2 linked regions of the Saccharobesus litoralis genome follow. The protein of the gene in region 2 interacts with the protein of the main gene of each other region in a pairwise test. Links are inferred from orthologs where the notes say so. Each region holds a gene or a part of one and is shown on either strand. Other genes may lie near its edges.

What was found.
Region 1: the proteins of tusA (region 2) and C2869_RS13980 interact in binary tests that used the Escherichia coli proteins (3 or more experiments, as listed by UniProt). The link is inferred for Saccharobesus litoralis from one-to-one orthologs.

What each region holds. Positions count from the first base shown.
Region 1 is NZ_CP026604.1:3,885,809-3,888,977, reverse strand. The notes cover bases 270-3,104. They hold C2869_RS13980 (IscS subfamily cysteine desulfurase), read right to left. Parts: upstream 2,377-3,104; coding sequence 1,162-2,376; downstream 270-1,161. Other genes in these bases: cysE (serine O-acetyltransferase), read right to left, coding at 3,010-3,104; iscR (Fe-S cluster assembly transcriptional regulator IscR), read right to left, coding at 2,395-2,901; iscU (Fe-S cluster assembly scaffold IscU), read right to left, coding at 674-1,051; iscA (iron-sulfur cluster assembly protein IscA), read right to left, coding at 283-606. In the rest of the region: co-chaperone HscB, read right to left, coding at 1-91; more of cysE, read right to left, coding at 3,105-3,169. UniProt on the Escherichia coli protein: Master enzyme that delivers sulfur to a number of partners involved in Fe-S cluster assembly, tRNA modification or cofactor biosynthesis. Catalyzes the removal of elemental sulfur from cysteine to produce alanine.
Region 2 is NZ_CP026604.1:5,561,425-5,564,665, forward strand. What follows is about bases 306-3,212. They hold tusA (sulfurtransferase TusA), read left to right. Parts: upstream 306-1,591; coding sequence 1,592-1,834; downstream 1,835-3,212. Other genes in these bases: C2869_RS21315 (TonB-dependent receptor plug domain-containing protein), read left to right, coding at 306-1,525; C2869_RS21325 (hypothetical protein), read left to right, coding at 2,354-2,560; C2869_RS21330 (methyl-accepting chemotaxis protein), read right to left, coding at 2,783-3,212. In the rest of the region: more of C2869_RS21315, read left to right, coding at 1-305; more of C2869_RS21330, read right to left, coding at 3,213-3,241. UniProt on the Escherichia coli protein: Sulfur carrier protein involved in sulfur trafficking in the cell. Part of a sulfur-relay system required for 2-thiolation during synthesis of 2-thiouridine of the modified wobble base 5-methylaminomethyl-2-thiouridine (mnm(5)s(2)U) in tRNA.

The sequences.
Region 1 (3,169 bases), 1.7 Mb from region 2 along the record:
ATTGCTTTTGTAATTCGCGATAGGTTTGTGTAATAGCGTCGACATCAACTGCAAAGGATTCAGCTATGTTAAACAGCTCGAAGTAATTCATTACTTAGTTTCCTTATAAAACAGCGATTTAGTCTTCTCGCTCAGGCCTTATGCTTCATTGTCTGCACTTACTCACCCCAATCACATAATAGAGCATATGCTCAAGGGGATTCGAAGTTTGACAGCTTCGCCTAAAACCTGATCGCTTTGACTATAGAAGGCGTAGCAGTATAATTAATATGCAGTGGTTGGCTAAACGTGAAAACTTTCTCCGCAGCCACACTCATCTTTAACATTAGGGTTATTAAACTTAAATCCTTCGTTTAATCCCTCTTTAGCAAAGTCAAGTTCAGTACCATCAATAAATGATAGTGATTTAGCATCAACAATGATTTTAACATTATATTGCTCAAACACTTCATCATCAGGATTCAGATCGTCAACAAACTCCAACACGTACGCCATACCTGAACAGCCTGAGGTTTTAACACCTAAACGAAGGCCAATTCCTGAACCACGGTTATCTAAAAAACTTTTAACTCGCGAGGCAGCGACTTCAGTGATGGTGACAGCCATTAACTTAACTTCTCCTGAAAATTTCGGATGGATATTTTAGCGGACAATTAAATTGCCCGCTAATGAATTAATTCTTTGCTTTATAATCTTCAATAGCGGCTTTAATTGCGTCTTCCGCTAAAATAGAGCAGTGAATTTTAACGGGTGGTAACGCAAGCTCTTCTGCAATATCAGTGTTTTTAATTTCAGATGCTTGTTCTAAGGTTTTACCCTTAACCCATTCTGTCACTAAAGAGCTAGAAGCAATAGCTGAACCACAACCGTAAGTTTTAAACTTAGCGTCTTCAATAACACCTTCGTCAGTCACTTTAAGTTGTAATTTCATTACGTCACCACAAGCTGGTGCGCCTACCATACCCGTTGCTACATTCGGATCGTTTTTGTCAAAAGAACCTACATTTCTTGGGTTCTCGTAATGGTCAATAACTTTGTCGCTATAAGCCATGATACATACCTCGCTGGGAAGAGCTGAAGAATCAGCTCGCAATCAACTATTATTAATTGATTGAAAATTAACTTTTAAAAACAATCCGTTGCCATTGCCTTAATTAAGGCTTAGTGGTGAACCCATTCAACACTTTTTAAATCTACGCCATCTTTAAACATGTCCCAAAGTGGCGACATTTCACGTAGTTTACCAATTGACTCATTAATCACTTTAACAGCGTAATCGACTTCTTCTTCAGTTGAAAAACGACCAAAGCTAAAACGAATTGAGCTATGTGCAAGTTCGTCATCTAAACCTAAAGCACGTAAAACATATGAAGGTTCTAAACTGGCTGATGTACAAGCAGAGCCACTAGAAACCGCCATGTCTTTCAACGCCATAATTAACGACTCGCCTTCAACAAAGTTGAAACTAATGTTTAGGTTACCCGCAACGCGTTGCTCTAAATCGCCATTAACGTAGACTTCTTCCATGTCTTTAACACCGTTCCATAAACGGTTACGCAAAGCTAATAAACGTGCGTTTTCTTCAGCCATTTCTTCTTTAGCAATACGGAAAGCTTCACCCATACCGACAATTTGGTGAGTTGGTAACGTGCCTGAACGCATACCACGCTCATGACCACCACCATGGGTTTGTGCTTCAAGACGAATACGTGGTTTACGACGCACGTATAAAGCACCAATACCTTTAGGACCATAAATTTTATGGGCTGAGAACGACATTAAATCAACTTTCAATGTTTGTAAGTCAATTTCAACTTTACCTGCTGATTGAGCTGCATCGACATGGAATACAATTTTACGCGAACGACATAACTCACCAATCGCTGCGATATCTTGAATAACACCAATTTCGTTATTAACGTGCATTACACTAATTAATACAGTGTCTTCACGGATAGCATTTTCTAACGCGTTTAAATCAACTAAGCCGTTTTGCTGAACATCCAAGTAAGTCACTTCAAAACCAACGCGCTCTAATTCACGACAAGTATCTAAAACGGCTTTGTGTTCAGTTTTAACGGTAATGATGTGCTTGCCTTTCTTCTTGTAGAAATTAGCTGCACCTTTGATGGCTAGGTTGTTAGATTCAGTTGCACCTGATGTCCAAACAATCTCACGCGGATCAGCATTGACTAATGCTGCTACATTTGAACGAGCAATATCTACCGCTTCTTCTGCTTGCCAACCAAAACGGTGTGAACGTGAAGCAGGATTACCAAACTGACCATCCATCGTCAGGAACTGCATCATTTTTTCTGCAACTCTTGGGTCCACTGGCGTCGTTGCCGAATAGTCGAAGTAAATTGGTAATTTCATTAATGTCTCCGTATGAGCCTAAACTCGAAAGTCTAAGTCGATTTCGTCAATCGAGGCTTTGCCTAACGCAAAGGCCGAATGTGTAGTTTTCTTACGATTTTGTCGCTCAGCAACTTCTTTGACTTCTTGCTTTGCGACTAATTCGTCAAGTGTAATTTCGTTTAAAAACGCTGCAATACGATCACTCAACTCAGTCCATAAACTGTGAGTTAAACAGCGAGCCCCACCCTGACAATCAGAATTGCCACTACAGCGGGTTGCGTCAACTGATTCGTCTACTGCAACAATAATTTTGCCAATTGATATATCATCAAGCTCGTAACCTAGGCGATAACCACCACCGGGCCCGCGCACGCTTGTTACTAGGCCTTGCTTACGCAACCGAGAAAACAATTGTTCAAGATAAGAAAGAGAAATTCCCTGACGCTCTGAGATATCAGCTAAAGGAACTGGGCCTTGCTTTGAATGCAATGCCACATCAAGCATTGCTGTTACGGCGTAACGGCCTTTTGAAGTAAGTCTCATGCAGATTCTCCGAGGGTTTAACTGTAATAAATTTTCACATAACCCAGTAAAACAGTCAAGTATAAAACCTAGTAAATTACTCAGGTATTATCCTCTTATACGCCTGTTTTAAATTTGCGGATCAAATCTTTCATGCTCTGTCTTACGTTCTTCTGCTGCATCTTGCTCAGCTTTAATAAACTCAGGGCTTTCTACTTTAATATCTGGTAATTTTTCATCGCACACGTCACCACCCATGCGATTAACCTCTGAACACAGTTCTGCTAAT
Region 2 (3,241 bases):
CGGTTCTATCCTATACGGTAGTAATGCCACGTCGGGGGTGATCAATATCATCACCAAGCCAACACAAAAAAACAGCCTGAAACTTGGAGCCGGCAGCTTTGCGACGCAATTACTTGAAGGGGCCTATGGCTACCAACAAGGTGATCTCAACCTGTCCGCCAATTTAAAATGGTTAGACTCTAATGGTTGGGATTACACCACGACGGATCAAAACGATATTCGCGATTCAGTTAACTATGCTCATCGTGATTTCGGCGGGCGCTTTGCACTAAACTATAAAAACTTTAATCTCAGCTATTTTATCAGCCAAGTAGATGAAGTGATTATCAGTTCTGGTTTTGTGCAACATTGGCCTGCCACAACTTACGACAAACATCATCAAATGTTAGATTTAGGCTATGAGCAGGCGATTAATCAAGACTGGCAGCTAGCCACCCACCTCACTTTAAACCACCACAAACGCCACACAGCTGATGGAGGGATAGATATTGACGGGCATAACACCCTGCTAGAAGTGAGCACTACAGGTCAACTCAACTCATCGAGTCAACTTACTGCAGGGGCGACTTATCACAGGTTAAAAGGTGACGATTTAGGCAACCCCAACTTAAGCGCATTCTGGGATTTAAAATGGTGGTCAGCGTACTACCAACTAACCAGTGCTATTACTCAAGATTTAACCCTGACTCTTGGCCAGCATTATAATGATATAGCCAATATGACCCATGCCAATCAAGTAAGTCGTGATTCTGATTTTTCATCTAAACTCGCGTTAAATTGGCACTTACATACCGATTGGCATCTAAAGTTATTATGGACAGAAGCGTTTCGTTCGCCTTATGGTGCCGAGCTAGCACTGCAATCACCAACCCTTGTTGGCAATCCCAATTTAAAGCCAGAAAAAGTCACAACCGCGGAGATGCAGTTAATTTATCAATTGCATAACCTTCGTGTTGCCGCCGCATGGTTTAATACTGAATATGAAGACGCTCTAGGGCCTGAATTAACACCTGGTTCACCACCTCCTTTTAGTTTTTCCAACAAAGCCGCCTTAAAAGTGGATGGAGGCGAATTAGAAATGTCGTATGAAGCCAGCAAACAGACTTACTATACTGGCTCTTGGAGCTATCAGTCCAATCAAGATCATAGAGGTATTGCACAAATACAAAAAACGCCCAAGCATATGATCAAAATAGGGATCCATCACAGCTATAACGATACACTGTCATTAGGTTTATTTAATACATGGTTAAGCGCTCAACCCAAAGCGGAACAATTTAATCCCAACACCCGTGTAATTAATAACAATACTGGGGCTTACCACCACCTAACACTAAAAGCCAATTGGCAATTGTCGTCACTCACAACTAGCCAAAGGTTTAACTCGGCCGATATAAGCTTGTTTATTGATAACTTATTGCAAGCCAATACCGTGTATCAACCTGATATTGCCAATACTCGAATTAATGCCTTACCACAGCGTGCAGGTCGTTCACTGTACCTAAATTTACAGCTGGGTTTTTAACGCTCTGCTTGCATCACATAATCAGTTAATTAAAATAACCGGCTTCGCTTTAAATGAGATGATAAGATGTCGGACTTTGCTAATGCAGATCAACAATTAGATGCCATGGGCTTACGTTGTCCTGAGCCAGTAATGATGGTGCGAGTCAACATGCGTAAATTAGCAGAAGGTCAAACCCTATTAGTCACAGCAGATGATCCTTCAACCACCCGAGACATCCCTAGTTTTTGTCGCTTTATGGATCACACTCTCATCGCAAGCCAAACAACCCAAAAACCCTATTTGTACCTGATCCGTAAAGGACTTTGATTCTAGCTAGCGCCAAGTTGGCAAAACATTATTCAATTATCTTGCTAAACTTTTTATTCCTTCGACAGCCAAGCAAAGTACAAGATTCAAGTTAATGCCAAGTAACAAAAGACCCAACAATAGATATAGTCTTCTCGCTCAGGTCTTATGGTTCATTGTCGGCGCTTACTCGCCCCAATCACATAATAGAGCATATGCTCATGGGGTCTCGAAGCTTGACGGCTTCCCCTAAAACCTGATCGCTTTGACTATACCTTTATTTAACAATGGTTGGTAGCTGTCAAGAGTAGCGGAAATATCCTACAGCAATAGCGCTTTTGACTGATTTTTTGCCGATACACATCCATTAAACTTAAGCTAAGAGTAATGTCTTAGTGACCCCGTTTATACTACAAAATTGCTAGTAGCAATCAGAACAGATTCATTCAAGTGTCACCTTAACTCATTACTCTTGCCTTATCTAATTGGTTAAATACCACACAAGATAAGCTCGTAGCTAATGTGTAAATGGAGGTCGAGATGATCACTCACAAAAAACACTCTGACAAACTGTCGCTGATCAATGATGATCGCTGGTTTGATATATTCTTTAACGGCTTTAGTTGGCAAGGTCACGGTGAGGATATCAACTTTATTTATGATGACACGTTTGAAGCGCCGCAAACATCAGGCACAGACTCAATACGCTCATCAAGTACTTCACAGGTTATGAGAACAAAAATTTAAAAAGAAAAGAGTGGCTTCCTTGCTACTCTGTCGCCATTACATTTGGAGCAATGTTGGCGAAACCGCAATCCTCTGCATTCAAGTTTGGGGGGGAGGAATATTATTATTAATAATATTGACTCAGTGCTTATTAGTAACAACTCTGGACGTAAAATAGAGTTTCTATTTCTCTCTAAAACCCTATTTGATTTATCCCCTTTCGCTATTATCCATTCTCTATTCTTACTTCACCTTATAGGCTAAAACAATATCATGCATACTGTTGGCTATTTCAGCCAATTGGTTGGCGGAACTAGCAATTTGCTGAGCCCCAACCACATTTTCAGTCGCTTGTTCATCAATTCGACAAATATTGCTATTTATCTCTCGGATCACATAGTTTTGTTCATTCGCCGCACTGGATACGGTTTCAGTTACCGTATCGATTGAACGCATGTTGTTGACGATACTTTTTAAAACTGCAGTGATATTTTCAGCCGAACCCACTGCATCCATCGCCCGCTGCTTACCTAATTCAATCACGTTGTAAGCTTCCTTAGCCCCCTGCTGCAAGGCATTCACATTACCTGAAATTTCTTCGGTCGATTCTTGAGTACGAAAGGCCAAATTACGTACTTCTTCTGCAACAACTGTAAATCCACGCCCTTGATCTCCTGCCCTTGCCGCTTCTATCGCCGCGTT